Regions from separate parts of the Litoribacillus peritrichatus genome, predicted to be linked through region 2. Evidence: predicted binding sites of a transcription regulator. Region 2 holds the regulator's gene; each other region holds the start of a gene.
What was found. Region 2 encodes LexA, which represses DNA repair genes until DNA is damaged. Its sites were predicted from a motif close to TACTGTNTANNTANACAGTA; they were not measured.
Positions count from the first base shown of each region.

Region 1: recN (DNA repair protein RecN) is a predicted target of LexA. The motif match lies at 2,301-2,320, and genes of this name have one in related genera.
Region 3: dinB (DNA polymerase IV) is a predicted target of LexA. The motif match lies at 2,883-2,902, and genes of this name have one in related genera.

Region 1 is NZ_BAABBN010000007.1:1,224,503-1,230,083, forward strand. Features, by position in the region: gene ABD744_RS15210 (outer membrane protein assembly factor BamE) at 1-35, opposite strand, end outside; gene fur (ferric iron uptake transcriptional regulator) at 110-514, shown strand; gene recN (DNA repair protein RecN) at 601-2,274, opposite strand; gene grpE (nucleotide exchange factor GrpE) at 2,457-3,089, shown strand; gene dnaK (molecular chaperone DnaK) at 3,227-5,152, shown strand; gene dnaJ (molecular chaperone DnaJ) at 5,288-5,581, shown strand, end outside.
Region 2 is NZ_BAABBN010000007.1:1,471,560-1,477,140, forward strand. Features, by position in the region: gene ABD744_RS16320 (L-dopachrome tautomerase-related protein) at 1-60, shown strand, start outside; gene ABD744_RS16325 (DUF924 family protein) at 86-691, opposite strand; gene ABD744_RS16330 (pseudouridine synthase) at 876-1,682, shown strand; gene lexA (transcriptional repressor LexA) at 1,854-2,501, opposite strand; gene ABD744_RS16340 (TetR/AcrR family transcriptional regulator) at 2,902-3,543, shown strand; gene ABD744_RS16345 (LuxR C-terminal-related transcriptional regulator) at 3,752-5,581, shown strand, end outside.
Region 3 is NZ_BAABBN010000004.1:102,127-107,707, forward strand. Features, by position in the region: gene ABD744_RS01660 (efflux RND transporter permease subunit) at 1-1,637, opposite strand, end outside; gene ABD744_RS01665 (efflux RND transporter periplasmic adaptor subunit) at 1,653-2,792, opposite strand; gene dinB (DNA polymerase IV) at 2,963-4,138, shown strand; gene ABD744_RS01675 (class I SAM-dependent methyltransferase) at 4,135-5,211, opposite strand; gene rsuA (16S rRNA pseudouridine(516) synthase RsuA) at 5,211-5,581, opposite strand, start outside.

The DNA.
Region 1 (5,581 bases), 250 kb from region 2:
GACAAAATGGGAATTAGTAGTAAAATCTTTCTCATTTTAATTTATACAGTAGCTTCAAAAAAGTTTAGGCTACCGATATTAACGATAGAACTCCGAGATTACAAAGATTATGGCATCTGAAAATAGTGAATTAAGAAAAGTTGGGCTGAAGGTTACTCTGCCAAGAGTAAAAATTCTTCAGATATTAGAAGGATCTGATAGCCGACACATGAGCGCTGAAGACGTCTACAAGTCTTTGATCGAGGCGGGGGAAGATGTTGGACTGGCTACGGTCTACCGTGTGTTAACCCAGTTTGAGACCGCAGGGTTGGTGGTTCGTCATAACTTTGATGGCGGTCATGCTGTTTTTGAGTTGGCGAAAGGAGAGCACCACGACCATATGGTGAACCTGGAGTCGGGTGAAGTTGTTGAGTTTTTTAATGAAGAGATTGAAAAGCTGCAGCATGAAATTGCCGAAAAGCACGGATTTGAATTAGTGGATCACAGCTTAGTGTTATACGTTCGAAAAAAATAAGTATGTGATGAATGAAAAAGGCCGTTGCAGGAAACTGTAACGGCCTTTTTTCGTTTGTAGGTGAAGGTGATTTGGCGGCAGTGGCGTTAAACAAGCATTTCTTCGGCCAGTTGCAAAGTTGCTTTTGTAAGTTGTTGGCCACCCATCATTCGCGCAATCTCTTTAATTCTGCCCTCTTTATTGAGTGGAATCATTTGAGTCTTGGTTGTGTTATTGGTGAGCGTTTTGGCTGCCTTTAAGTGGTTGTCGCCTTGTGCTGCAACTTGAGGTTGGTGGGTAACTGAAATCACTTGACCTGTTTTGCCTATGGTTTTGAGTAGGTCGCCAACAATTTCTGCGGTTGCACCACCGATGCCGACGTCCACTTCATCAAAAATTAACGTGGGTATTTGGCTTCTGGACGCATTCACTACCTGAATCGCGAGGCTGATTCTTGAAAGTTCACCGCCGGATGCAATTTTTGTGAGTGGTTGAAATGGCTGTCCGGGGTTTGAGCTGACTTGGAATTCAATCTGATCGAGCCCAAGTTGGCTGGCTTTAAGGTCGTTCAGTTTCTCGATGTGGGTGTTGAATTTACAGTGGCCCATCCCTAATCGCGTAAGTTGCTTCATGATCAGTTTGTTCAGTTCCTGTGCGGTTTTTGCGCGCAAATCACTGACGGTATTTGCCAGCAAGAAGTAGTTTTCTTTGTCTTTATCTTCTTGGTTTTGAAGGGTTTCTAAGGATAGGTTGGAATCGCTTAATGCCTCAAGGTCTTTTATGACTTGTTGGTGAATGGCTGGGATTTCTTCGGGCTGGATTCTGTGTTTTCTGGCCAGGTCGTGAATGTCCGTGAGACGTTGATCCAGGTTGTGCAGATGCTCAGGGTTCACTTCCAGGGACTCGTGGTAGTGCTGTATTTCACTGGCGGCTTCTTCGATGTTGATCAGGGCTTGGTTATAAAGCTCCTGAGCTGAAGTGAGTGTCTCGTGCTGATCATTGATGTTGTCCGTCATGCTGCCAATCTGTCGGAGAAGATCGCGAGCACTGGTTGAGGCCGGCCCGCTTTCGCTGTTGGTAAGCTCCAGTACCTGGTAACTTTGGCGTTTTAGTTCTTCTGCTTGTGACAGTCTGTGATGTTCTTGTTCGATTTCTGCCAGTTCGCCTTCTTTGAGCGAGAGCTCGTCTAGCTCTTCCAACTGATAAGTAAGCAACTGCTTACGATCATTGATTTCTTCTTGTTGGCTGGCCAGTTGTTCGAGTTGTTGCTTACTGAGCTGCCATTTTTTATAACTGGCTTTCAGTTTTTCTATTTTATTGCCGTAAGTTCCGAAGCTGTCCAACATGTGAATATGGTTTTGGGGTTGCATCAATGATTGATGCGCATGTTGGCTGTGGATTTCAAGCAGTTGTTCGCCAAGGATTTTTAATTTGCTGATGGGGCAAGGGCGTCCGTTGATGTAGCCCCGTGAGCGACCCTCTTTGGTAATGACGCGTCGGATCAGGCAAAGGCCTTCTTCGTCATCCAGGTCTTCCTGGTGAAGCCAGTGCTGTACTTTGGGGAGTGTTTGAATGTCAAAACTGGCGGAAATTTCAGCTTTGTCGGAGCCATGTTTTACAACGCCTGCGTCGGCTCTGTCACCTGATGCCATGCAAAGTGCATCCAACATGATGGACTTGCCTGCGCCGGTTTCACCGGTGATGACAGTTAATCCGTTATTGATCTGAAGCTCTATGTGGTCTGCGATGGCAAAGTTATGTACAGATAATTGTTGAAGCATGGGAATGTTCCGCTGTTTAAAAATACATGTGTTTATTTATACAGTAAAAATTCAAGAGCGCAAGTATCAGAAAGGAATTGTTTTGGTGTTTTTCCCTTGAATTTTATTTTTCAGACCTTATATAGCGTTTAATTCAATTTTTAACTTATAAATCGTACGGATTAACGTTTGGAGTTTTGTGTATGTCTCAAGTAGATCAGCCAGAAGATCAGTTGAAAGCAAATGAAATTGTTGAGCAGGAAGCTGCAGAGCAAGAGGTTGTTGACCAAGTTGAAGAAACACTTGAAGAGGCGGTTGAAGCGGTAGAGATAGATGTGGCTTCTTTGCAGACTGAACTTGAAAAAGTAAAGGCCGATTTGGCTGATACTAAGGATGCAAGTCTTCGGGTTCAGGCCGAAATGCAGAACGTTCGCCGTCGTGCCGAGCAGGATGTAGAAAAGGCGCATAAGTTTGCGTTGGAAAAGATGGCTAAAGAGCTATTGGATGTGGCTGATAATCTTGATCGGGCGCTTGAAGCTTCGGTTGCAGAAAAAGATTCAGAGACGGTTAAGCCTTTGTATGATGGCGTGGCTATGACCCGTGATGGTCTTGCTAGCTTGATGGCTAAATTCAAAATAGAAGCGGTAAACCCGATGGGTGAGTCGTTTGATCCTCAGTTGCATCAGGCCATGTCAATGATTGAGCAGCCTGATGTTGCACCTAATACTGTGATTGCAGTGATGCAGAAAGGCTATACCTTGAGCGGTCGCTTGATTCGACCTGCGATGGTTGTTGTGGCGAAAGGTGGTCAGCAAAAAGTTGACGCTGAAGTTTAAGCGAAAAATTGTGCTTTATGGCTTGTTTTTTTTATTTTGAGGGGTTGAAACCCTAAAAACCGGCCTTATTAACAGTAGCAAGCAAAGAATTAAGACCTAAAGAAAGGTCATTGAATAGAATTTACGGAGTGTGAATTATGGGTAAAATTATCGGTATTGACTTGGGTACAACCAACTCATGTGTGGCTGTTCTGGATGGCGATGCACCTAAAGTTCTTGAAAATGCGGAAGGCGGTCGTACAACGCCTTCAATCATCGCTTATACAGACGATGGTGAGATTTTGGTGGGTCAGGCAGCAAAGCGTCAGGCAGTGACTAACCCAGATAATACTCTATACGGTGTTAAGCGTTTGATTGGTCGCAAGTTCGACGAGAAGGCGCTTCAGGAATCACTAAAGCACTTCGCGTTTAAAGTTGAAAAGGCGGACAACGGTGACGCTTGGGTAAACATTAAGGGCGAAAAGAAAGCGCCACCTCAGATTTCTGCAGAAGTTCTTAAGAAAATGAAGAAGACTGCAGAGGACTTCCTGGGTGAGCCAGTAACGGAAGCCGTGATTACTGTTCCTGCATACTTTAATGACTCTCAGCGCCAGGCGACTAAAGATGCGGGTCGTATCGCAGGTCTGGAAGTTAAGCGAATTATTAACGAGCCGACTGCTGCAGCGCTTGCATATGGCATGGATAAGAAACGTGGCGATTCGGTCATTGCCGTATATGACTTGGGTGGTGGTACTTTTGATATTTCCATCATTGAAATCGCTGAAGTGGATGGTGAGCACCAGTTTGAAGTACTTGCGACCAACGGTAATACTGCATTGGGTGGTGAAGACTTCGATGAGCGTTTGATTGAATATCTTGCTGAAGAGTTCAAGAAAGACAGTGGTATTGATCTTCATAACGATCCGTTGGCTGTTCAGCGTCTTAAAGAAGCGGCTGAGAAGGCGAAAGTTGAGCTTTCAAGTGCACAAGAAACAGACGTGAACCTGCCGTACATCACTGCGGATGCAACGGGCCCTAAGCATTTGGTTGTAAAAGTAACTCGTGCGAAGCTTGAGTCTTTGGTTGAAGACCTTGTAAAAGAGTCGATTGAGCCGGTTCGTACAGCTCTGAAAGATGCTGGCCTGAAAACATCTGAAGTGGATGATGTGATCTTGGTTGGTGGTCAGACTCGTATGCCGATGGTTCAGAAGGCTGTGACAGACTTCTTTGGTAAAGAGCCTCGTAAAGACGTTAACCCAGACGAAGCTGTTGCTGTGGGTGCATCTATTCAGGGTGGTGTTCTTGCCGGTGATGTGAAAGATGTATTGCTTTTGGATGTTACGCCGTTGACGTTGGGTATCGAGACAATGGGTGGTCAGGCAACTCCGCTGATCTCTAAAAATACCACGATCCCTACTCGTAAGTCTGAGGTTTTCTCAACAGCAGAAGATAATCAGTCGGCAGTAACGATTCACGTGCTTCAAGGTGAGCGTCCGCAGGCTTCTTTGAATAAGTCTTTGGGTCGCTTTGACTTGTCGGATATTCCGCCAGCGCAGCGTGGAACACCTCAGATTGAAGTGACATTCGATATCGATGCAAACGGTATTTTGAATGTTTCTGCGAAAGATAAGGCAACAGGCAAAGAGCAATCTATCGTAATTAAAGCGTCTTCAGGTCTTTCTGATGAAGAAGTGGATGCAATGGTTAAAGATGCAGAGGCGAACGCAGAAGAAGATCGCCTGTTCCAGGAGAAAGTTCAGACGCGTAACACCGCTGACGGTTTAGTACACGCTTCGCGTAAGATGCTTGAAGAGTCAGGTGATAAGGCTACTGAAGAAGAAAAGACTGCAATTGAAACAGCCATTTCTGACTTGGAAGAGGCAATTAAGAATCAAGAGTCAACGAAAGAAGATCTTGAAGCTAAAATTGAAGCACTTTCCAAAGCTTCTCAGGGTTTGACTGAGAAGATGTATGCTGAACAGGCAGGTGCAGCGGAAGGTCAGCCGCAAGCTGAAGAAGCTTCAGCAGCAGGCGAAGACGTTGTTGACGCTGAGTTTGAAGAAGTGAAAGACGACAAGAAGTAATTCTTAGTTGACTTGTAGCCTGCCATGACTCCTGAATTCAGGTAGGTTGTGGCGGGCTTACTTCGTTATATGCAGGTCGATTTGTTGGCCTGATAGGGTTTATTCGAAACTTGTTAACTGGATTGCAGCAGAATTATGTCTAAGAGAGATTATTATGAGGTTCTGGGGGTTGCAAAAGACACCTCGGAGCGTGATCTAAAAAAAGCGTATCGCCGTATGGCAATGAAGTATCATCCGGATAAAAACCCTGATGATGCAGAAGCTGAGTCCAAATTTAAAGAAGTTAGCGAGGCGTACGAAGTTTTATCGGATGCAGATAAGCGTCAGGCTTATGATCGCTTTGGTCATGCTGGTGTGGATCAGCGTCAGGGTGGAGGTTTTGGCGGTGGCGCCAATAACTTCAGTGACATCTTTGGTGATGTATTTGGT
Region 2 (5,581 bases):
ATGGCGCCTTATCCGGTGTATCGTGTGAAAACGAACCAGCAAGCCGTTGCTGGTCATTAATGGTGTTATAACTCATAAGGTTCCACTATTGTCCGAAACTGGTGTGTTCTCCATCAAGATAGCGTTCTTCTTCCGGCGTATTCTTTCTTTGCAGAACCTTGTTTCGATGGGGGAAACGCCCAAACTCTGCGATGATATCTCTGTGATGCTTGGCAAAACGTATGTAGCCATCAATGGTTTCTTCTTTGTGGTGTGGGCTTCGTTTTTTAAGCCCTTCCAGAAGGCGGATGCACAGTTCCTGATCTTCCAGGTCTTCAGAGTGCTCAAGGGGCATATAAAAGAAAACTTGTTGTTCGGCTGTTAAATCCAGATCCTCGCCAGATGAGAGGCCCATCTTGCAGATTTTCAAAGCTTTGTTGTCACCCGAAAATGCTTGTTCTGTACCACGATAAATGTTGCGCGTGAACTGATCCAACAGAATGATGGAAGCCAGTTTTCCTGTCGTGGACTCTCGCCAGTCCTTGAGCTGGTGGTTCAGAGCCTGTTTGACTAAGTCACCAAATTTATGACTTATTTCCAAGTCGATTTCATCGGAGGCAGACCACCACTTCTGCTTTTCTTCTTGGTGTGCAAACCCGTCTTCATCTAGAGTACCAAACCAGTAGTTAATCACTTGTTTCATTGGGCTCATAAAATTGAATGTCTTCTTTGGTTGTTTTTGAACAGAGTATAGCAATAACAGTAAAGATTTCTTTTTTAAAGAGGATAATCTATACATGAAAGCATTAACTTAAAAAATACGATTTAGTTTTCTTCGTTCTGTTTTAAAAATTCGATAGAATTGTCACTTTATTAATGAGTTAAATGGATACTTTATGCACTTTGAGGTTGAGCTGGACGTTACTGAATTGGATTCTTTAGTGGCTGTTGATTTTTTATGGAGTCACTTTGATCAACTTTCGAAGTCTCGTATTAAAGATGCGATGAAAAAAGGCGCAGTCTTTTTAGAGCGAAAAGGCGAACGCTCGTCACTGAGAAAAGCACAAACGCCTCTGAAGATCGGGGATAAAGTTGAGGTGTATTACGATCAGGATTACCTCAATATGAAACCCCAGAAAGCTGAATTGCTGACGGATCAAATACAATACAGTATTTGGTTGAAACCTGCAGGCATGCCACTGGAGGGGGAGTTGTTTGGTGATCACCTTTCGTTATTAAGAGTGGCTGATCAGTCTTATGATTCAGAGCGTGATGCCTACTTGTTGTATGAGCTGGCAGATGACTCCAAAGGTGTTTTGTTGATTGTTCATCATCGTCGCTCAGCCGCGACGTTTACCGCCATGTTGGAAAATAATGAAATTCGATTTAAATATCGGGTAGAAGTTTCTGGTCAGTTTGAAGACAGTACTGAGCTGGATTTTGATGATGAAGACTTTACATTAAAAGGGAAGTTAGAACCCGTTCGTTACGTGGAGCATACGCACAGTACCGTGGTTGACCTTTACCTGAACCAAGGTGAATCTAAAGATATCTGCAGTTATTTTATGGAGCGAGGTTACCCTGTTTTGGGGGATGAGTATATTGGAGGAAATACAGACCGAGACGTCATGCAACTCGGATTGGTTGAGCTGGATTTTACTTGTCCTATTTCGGGAGATTTGATGCATTACCGAGCATACTGAGTGTTTCGTTAAGCAAAAGATGGCATCTCAGGTGAGCTTTTTGTCAATCAAGCTTACTCAATCTCAGCGACATCAATATGAAAACGGAAGCAAGCAAGGTAAGTGAGCTTGCTTCGTGGTTTTTAAAGGTTTGCGTCGTCAGATTCAACTCACCTGGTTCAGTTTGTCAGGCTAAAGACCTTCGTTTCGGATGACGCCAACCCCCAGTCCTTCGATGAAGACAGGCTCAAGATTAGTATCAATTTCAATGGGCTCTAGATCTTCATTTTCAGGCAGTAAGCGCACAATGCTGCCTTGTTTGTCCAGTCGTTTCACTGTGACATCATCACCGATGCGAGCAACGACAATTTGACCGTTCTGCACATTTTCAGTTTTATGCACAGCGAGCAGGTCGCCATCCAGGATGCCGATATTTTTCATGCTCAATCCCTGGACTCGCAGTAGATAATCCGCTTTAGGATTAAAAAACTCTGGTTGAACCGGACATATGTGATCGACGTGCTCTTCTGCTAATACCGGTGAGCCAGCGGCTACACGGCCAATGACCGGAAGCCCTTGAGGCTCGTTACTTAAATCATCGTTTGCAGAGTTATGTGTATTTGGTTCGTAATCAGGGATTCTTAAACCTCTGGATGTGCCTGGCATCATTTCTATGGCACCTTTTTTTGCCAGGGCTTTTAAATGTTCTTCTGCGGCATTCGCGGATCGGAAGCCCAGCGTTTTTGCAATTTCTGCGCGAGTAGGGGGGTAGCCAGTATCATCGATGTGGTTTTTGATCACATCAAGTACTTCTTGTTGGCGTTTGGTTAGTTTAATCATGACCTGACCTTTTATACAGTTTTGTATATGTATACAGTATTTGCTTGTTGGAGTAAACCCGGCTGAGGGGGATTCAGCCTCAATAATTTGCGGAGTCGTATTATCTGGATCTTTTTATTCGTTGTTCGCTGGTGTTGATAAACTACGAACCAATGAACTTTATTTTAGAGCAGGGGCAGTGTCACTCTTCTATATAATGTATTGAGTTTACTGGTTTATTTTTAACGCCTGTTTCGATTGGTTGTCTTGTGATTTGTTTTGGAAATCTGGTATTTTGGAGGCTCTTTGTCTATTTTAGGTTGAACACTCTAATCAACAATACGTTAAATTTTTGCTTTTCTTGACATAAATAGTTTTCAAACGTATGTTTCAAACAGTTGTTTTTTTATGTGGAGACGCAATGATGGCCAATGGAAATACGGTCGATAAAATTTTGGATGCGGCGCAGGAGTTATTTGCCGAAAGAGGTTTTGCAGAAACTTCATTGCGTATGATAACAAGTAAGGCGGGAGTTAACCTTGCTGCTGTAAATTACCACTTTGGTTCTAAAGAAGCTTTGATTCAGGCGACTTTCTCGCGATTTTTAACCCCGTTCAGCCGAGAGTTTCGTGATCAATTGAATGCCTATATTCAGCAAGTCGGTGAAGATAACATTGATATTGCACATATGATTGCTGTTCTTGCTTCCTCTGCTCAAGTGGTCGCAGTACGGAATGATCAAAGTGTTGCTGTATTTATGAGGCTTATGGGGCTGGCTTACGCTCAGGCCCAAAGTCATTTGAGAGAATATTTAAAAGAGCATTACTCCGATGTGTTTAAGCCTTTCATGAGAACCATGAAGACGGCTTGTCCAGAAATGACTCCGATCGAGTGGTTCTGGCGAATTCACTTCGTACTTGGAACCCTTGCATTTACTATGTCCAGCGTAGACTCACTGCAGGCGATGGCTGCAAGTGACTTGTCCGTAGATAGTCAGTTTAAGGATATGATTTCATACCTTGCCAAATTTGTAAGTGCTGGTTTGATGGCTCCCGCAACTTAATGAATTCTTATGTGTTTGCAGTGAAGCTGGTTAAGTTTAAAGTGTGAAGTTAACCGCTAAATTACATTTGGTAATTAATTGACCTCATGTCGCATTTTTCCTTGTGCTAAGATGCGGCTTAGTCAGAATAGTTGGCTGAATAAAAATAATAATTAAAGTGCCTTGGATATATAAGGCACATCATGCTCAAACGAGTTAAGGGTGGCGAATGGTTGGTAGCCCAGAGTCTGTTTTCAGTTTACAAGAGCTGAGAAAGTCTATTACACAAATTCCTTTGATTGAATCTAAGATTAAGGCTTCTGCGCTTGAGTCTTATTTTATTCAGCGAAGTACGATCGATAATCCATTTAATAAACCTCATACCTCACTTGCGTTGGTAACGGCGCCTGCAGGAACGGGGAAGTCTGTTTTACTGAGTCAGTGGTATCATGAGCTGGTAGCTAAAGATGAAAAAGTTTGCTGGTTGAACCTCTCTCGTGATGATAATGATCCTGTTCGGTTTTTTTCTTACATCATCGAATCTTTGCAACGAACGGAACCTGTAATCTGGCCTGATTTGGATGCTTCTTATCGACGTTTCGAGGATGAGCCCAACGTAAATTTTCTTCGCCTGGCTGAGCAGCTGATCGCTGACCTGGAAGAGTTTGAAGACCCCATTTATTGTTTTATTGATGATTTTCATCTACTTGATAGCCCTATTTTGACGGCAGCGATTTCGCTGTTTTTAGCGCACATGCCGAGTAATGTGCATTTGTGTTTGTCCAGTCGTCATCAGCCTCAGATCAGTGTGGGTCGTTATCGATCAAAGGGAAAACTTGCTGAATACAAATACCATGATTTGAAGTTGTCTTCGGGTGATAGCCGGTTGTTGCTTGAAGCCATTGATGCTCCTGTAAAGGTGCAAAAACGGGATGCGTTGATTTCGGCGCTGGATGGTTGGATATCAGGCTTGGTGCTGGCTTCTAATGCGCTGGATCATATCTCTTCTGAAGAACAAATGAAGATTGATAGCTTTGAGGAATATTTTGGTAATCATCAGGATTTTCTCAGCTACTTTTCTGATGATGCCTACCAACATCTTGAAGAGCCTATTCGTCGGGCAGCCAAACAACTTTCCATTGTTGAGAAGTTTACCAGTCAACTGTATTCGACACTGAGTGGTAATACAGAAAGTGATGCTCTACTTGAGCGGTTAAATGCTCAGCAGCTCTATATTGAGCCTGTTGGCTTGGGTGAACATCGTTTCCATCCATTGTATCGCCGGTTCCTGCATCAGCGTCTCATGGTTGATGAGCCTGAAAGTTTGATCCAGCTGCATTTTTCCGCAAGTATGTGGTACAGCACGCATAACCACAGCGTATCTGCCATTGAGCATGCTTTTGCTGCCAGAGATTTTGAGATGGCCGCCAGCCTCATCAGTGCGTGTATCTTTGATTTACTGAATCAGTCCTCTGCATCTGAAGTATTTGCTTGGGTTAAACAGATTCCGCGCGATATTACGCTTCAATATCCCAGGCTGCAGTTGGTGCGTATTTGGATATTAATTCGGGATGGTTATGATCAAGAGGCCGAGCGGGCTTTGCTGCGTTTAATGCAGCAAGATGAGCGCCATCAGCCCGTGGGAATATCTGAGCGTGAGGCAATTTGTTATTTGTTGTCCATTCTCATTAATTTACGAAATGATGATTTGGACAGTGCTCATGTCAGCATTAATAAAGTGCAGCCTTACTTTGATGAAATTGATCCTTGGTTAGCTGCGCATTTTAATGTGTTGGCTGCTGTTATTTTGATGTTGCAAGGGCGCCCCGGAGAGTGCGGGGATAATATCAGTTCTGCTGAGCGTTTTGCTGCGGAGCTAAAAGGAGATTTCACCAAGAGCTTAATTAAGGCCATTCGGGCGTATCACTTTTATGAAACCGGAATGCTAAAGGCGGCAAGGGCTGAAATTACTGCTTTGGAATCGGTTAAAGAGGTAGAGGGGATTACTGAGTGGTATCGCCTTGTGAATGCGCTTTTAAATTTTGAAGGGAATAAACTT
Region 3 (5,581 bases), on a different contig from region 2:
ACGAACACCACGGCCAAGGTAATAACCACAAGTGAGATACGCTTAATACTGAAACTGACGGCTCGACTGTAAGACGCAGTGATGCGATCAAAGACATTATTAAACGCAGTAAAGAATCGGTTGGGTTTGAACTTGCCAGGCTTCAACAAAGAGGCACACAAGGCAGGACTTAAAGTCAGTGCATTAATTGAGGAAATCAGTACAGCGATTGAAATGGTGACCGCAAATTGGTTGTACATTTGGCCTGTGATGCCGGGCATCAAAGAGACGGGTACAAAAACAGCCAATAATACTAAGGTGGTTGCAACCACAGGGCCGCTCACTTCTTTCATGGAAACACGTGTGGCTTCAACAGGAGAGAGCCCTTCTTCCAAGTGCCTTTGAACGTTTTCTACCACGACAATGGCATCATCCACCACGATACCCACAGCGAGAATTAGCCCGAACAAACTGACCGTGTTAATGGAGAAACCAAGCGCCAGCATGACCGCAAAGGTACCCACCAAAGATACCGGAATAGCAATGGCAGGAATAAGTGTTGAGCGCCAATCCTGCAAAAAGATAAATACCACCAGAATGACCAGGAACACGGCCTGGAACAGGGCAAGTACTACTTCATCAATGGAGGTTTTAATGAACTTGGTGGTGTCGTAAAGAATTTCATATTCAATGTCTTCCGGGAATCGGGCGGAAAGCTCATCCATTAATTTGTAAACGTCTTCCGCCACTTGCAATGCATTGGCATCCGGAGACTGGTAAATAGCAAGTAACACACCGGGTTGATTATTTAATTCGCCGTACCAACTGTAACTTGCGGAACCCAATTGAATTCGGGCAATGTCTTTCAAAAAGACACTGGAACCGTCTGAGCGAGACCTTACGATGAGGTTGTTAAATTCTTCTTCTGACGTTAATCGACCTTTCGCTTTTAAGGTGTACTGGAATTGCTGCTCAGGAGGTGAAGGCGCAGCGCCTAACTGGCCCGCAGCGACTTGTACATTTTGCTCTGAAATGACTGACTGTACATCGGCTGTGGTTACCCCCAGCGATGCCATGCGCTCTGGGTCCAGCCAGATACGCATGCCGTAGTCCATTTCACCCATAATGGTCGCATCACTGATGCCGTTAATACGAGAAATGTCATTCTTTACGTTAATGCTGGTGAAGTTGGACAGGAAGAGGCCGTCGTAGGTTTCTTTAGGGGAATATAAATTTACGATCAATAACATGTCGGTGGATTTTTTCTCCACCGCAACGCCTTGCTTCACTACATCGGAAGGCAGTTTTGGGTTGGCCCGGCTGACTCGGTTTTGCACATCGATTTGTGCCATGTCCGGATCGGTACCAATTTCAAACGTAACGCTGAGTGTGTAGCTGCCATCATTGGCGCTCTTCGAAGACATGTACAACATGCCTTCAACTCCGTTGACTTCTTCTTCAATGGGGGCAGCAACGGTTTCTTGGACCACTTGTGCATCAGCACCAGGGTAAGATGCAGTCACCTGGATGACCGGAGGCGATATTTTCGGGAATTCTGCGATGGGCAGAACCTGCATAGCGATCAAACCCGCCAACGAAATTACAATAGCAATTACGAAGGCAAATTTGGGTCGGCTAATAAAAAACTGGCTAAACATGGCAAAAATCCTTTTTTATTTTGCGGCCGGTAACGTCGCAGTTTGCGAAGTCGCTTTACCACCGATGCGGACTTTTTGAAGACCGTCAACGATGACTTGTTCACCGACTTCAAGCCCTGATTTTACGGCGTAATTGATGCCTTTCTTGGAACCCAATTCAACAGGGCGTTTTTCGACCAGGTTGTCTTCGCCGAGAATGAGTACAAACTTACCGGATTGATCTTCTTGAATGGATTTTTGAGGAATGACTAACTGATCGACGCCTTCGCCTCGTTCAACCAACATAGTGACGTGTTGGCCTGGTAACAGGAAGTTATCCGGGTTTGGAAACTGTGCTCGTATCTTAATGGTGCCTGTGGTTTGATCCACTCGATTGTCCAGAAAATCGAACGCCCCTTCATGTGGATAAATCGTACCTGTTGGCAGCTTTAATTTTGCGATCAGTTCTGGCATCGGTTTACCAGCTTGCTTCGCAGCCATTCTTTCTTCTCGGAACGTAATTAGCTCTCGTTCACTGATTTGGAAGCTGACGTACATAGGGTCAGTTTTTACTAAGGTCGCGAGCGTTGTGCTTGGGGTAATTAAATCGCCAATACTGACTTTTGCCTGGCTCATGCTGCCGTCGGTTGAGGCATGGATTTTGGTGTAGCTTAAATTTAACTCTGCTGTTTTCAGGGCCGCTTTAGAGACTTTAATGGCTGCGTCGGCTTGCAGTTTTTTGCTGGTTAACTGATCCATCTGAGATTCACTGATCGCCCCTTTGACGATTAACTCTTTGCCCCGCTTGTAGTTACGCTGTGCTTCGTCTTCGGCGGCTTTGTCCTGAGCCACTTTCGCTTGAGCTTTGGTGACTTCGGCGTCGTAGGTATCGCTGTCCAGTTCAAACAAAAGGTCGCCTTTTTTCACGTTTACGCCATCGCCTACGTGTTGTTTGACTAAGTAACCTTGCACTCGGGCCTGAATATTGACGTCTTCTTTGGCTTCGGTTTTACCAACGAATTCTTTGCTTGGGTTTACTTTTTCAGACGTGACTTGAATAACGCTTACTTTAGGCGCTGGCATGTTAGCTTGGTTTTGGGTTGCAGGGTCATCCGAACAAGCGATCAGGAATAAACTGGAAAGTGTCAGTGTGGGTATGAGTAAGCGTTTTTTCATTGGGGGGATTGTCCATAACATTATGATTAAGAATAAAAATTATCATAATGGAATTTAATGAATAAGTTCACCATTGGTTTACAATTTCGTAACTGTTTATATATCCAGTGGTGTGCTATTGTTTGATTGCTGTTATTGATCGTATTCGTCGTAATTGGTTCCTTTTATTTATGGCAGAACATTTCTTGGCTGCTGAACGCAGCTTTACTGTTGAACATCACGCCACAGTTGATAAGCGTTCCGGGACTGAGCCTGGTGCCCGAAAAATAATACACGTAGATTGCGATTGCTTTTTTGCGGCGGTGGAAGTCCGGGATAATCCTGCGTTACTGAATAAACCCATCGTAGTGGGGGGGAGTCCCAACGGCCGGGGTGTGGTTGCTACGGCCAGTTATGAAGCGCGCAAATTTGGTGTTCGGTCAGCCATGTCATCCGCTCAGGCACTCAAGTTGTGTCCGCACCTGATTTTTGTAAAACCCAGAATGGACGTTTATCGAACCGTTTCTCAACAGATCCACACCATTTTTTCAGATTACACCGACTTGATTGAACCCTTGTCTTTGGATGAAGCATACCTTGATGTTTCTGAAAGTACGGACTGTAAAGGCAGTGCAACTTTGATGGCGGAAGAAATCCGGGCTCGTATTGAACAGGTGACCGGGATTACTGCCTCGGCTGGTGTAGCACCGAATAAGTTTTTAGCCAAAATCGCGAGTGACTGGAATAAACCCAACGGCGTGTTTGTGGTTACGCCTGCTCAGGTTGAGGCATTTGTGGTGGGTTTACCTGTGGGTAAAATACACGGCGTTGGTAAAGTCATGCAAAAAAAACTGTCAGACTTAGGCATTAAAACCTGCGGTGATCTACGAGCGTTGGATTTACTGACTATGGTGGAACGTTTTGGCAGTTTTGGGCCAAGACTTTATGATTTGGCTCGCGGTAAAGATAACCGGGAAGTCCGGGCAGAACGCAGGCGAAAATCTTTAAGCGTCGAACATACCTTTGAGCGGGATTTAGATACGTTTGCTCAGCTGGAAGCCGAAGTACCGGCCTTATTAAACCAGCTGGAAACACGGTTACAGAAGCGATTGAAAGACGATTATCTGATCAATAAGTTGTTCGTGAAAGTGAAATTCAATGATTTTGTACAGACCACACTGGACTCGGCGCAAGAGCAATTGCGGTCCTGCGCTGGTTCTCAGCATGAATACATTGAACTATTAAAAGTGGCGTGTGAAAGGAAGGATAAGCCGATCCGCTTGATCGGCTTAGGTGTCGGTTTAAAAGATATGCGCAGTGACGGGGAGCTGACTCAGTTAGACCTCTTTGATTCGGACTGCGATTAATCTTTGAAAACTGGCCTTTTGCCGCTTAACCGAATGACTTTGAAGCTTTTGTTATGCGCCAGCAGGTCGATTCGTTTGAAGTATTTCTTTGCTTTTTCTTCCAGTGGAATGAAGGCGTTCACTACAAACAGTGCTGCACCGCCCGATACCAGCAGTCGCCGGGTAGTAGCAAGAAAGCGATCAGTCATCTCATTTTCCACTGAAAACCCCTGATGAAATGGCGGGTTGCAAACGATGGCATCAAAAGGGTCTGTGATGGTGTCTGCGCAGTTGGCTGGAATGATATCGGCTTCCATGTCATTGGCCGCCAGCGTTGCCTGAATGGCTGCAATGGCGGAGGCGTTATTGTCGGTGCCAACAAAGGTGGAGAAGCCATAAGGTTTCATATTGGCTAACAGGTAACCGTAGCCACAGCCCAAATCCAGTACCCGACCTGTTTTGAGGTCGTCTGAAATGTTTTGTCGCTTAATGAACTCAGGCATTTGTTCTATCAACAAATCACTGCCCTGATCAATTTTGTTCCAACCGAACACACCGGGTTTGCTGATAAAGGTTAAGCCGTTATTTGTTCCGATGGTGGTCAGCTCTGAATAGTTTTTATCGTCCAGTTTGGTTTGATCCGAATGGTGGTTATGGAGACTGGCGAGCCATAAGTCTTTGTTGAGCTTTTCTATTTGCTTGTCGCAATTCAGGTATTTAGCGGCTTTGTCTGTGTAGGTTTTAATGCCTTCGTGTTTCCCTCCGGCAAGGTATAAAAGGCCACCTTCTTTTAGCACACTGGCTGACTGGTTTATGATGTGGTGAACCACCGCTTTTTCTTTGGACACTCGGTACAGGATGGCTTCAAACAAGCTGCGATCAAACACTGAAAAATCGAAATCACTGAATAAACACTCAATTCCGGACTTTTTCAGTGCATTGACCTGATCAATCCGGTTCGACAGGAAAGTGATTTGCAGGTGTTTAGGCAGTAATGACGGATGTAAGTCGAAGGGGTGTTCATCTAATACCCAAAGTACCGGCCCAGTACAGTTTTGAATTTGGTCGAGAAAAGTTTGGTTCAATGTATGCACTAGCGGATACTCTCAATTTCTTGTTGGGTTAAGGGGCGGTATTCGCCGGGTTCCAGCGTCGGGTCCAGAATAATGTCGCCAATTTGGCTGCGATGCAAATCAATCACTTCGTTACCTGTGGCAGCAAACATGCGCTTCACCTGATGAAACATGCCTTCCGAAATGGTCAGTTCCACCAATGTCGACTCTATGACCTTGACGGCGGCAGGGCGGGTTTTACGTTCTTCACTTTTGAAATAAATGCCAGCCGTTAACATTTCAATGGCTTTGTCGGTAATTTCTTTGTCTAAACTGACCAGATACTGCTTTTTGCACTCGTGATTTGGGCTGGTGACTTTATGAGCCCATTGACCGTCGTTGGTTAGCAATA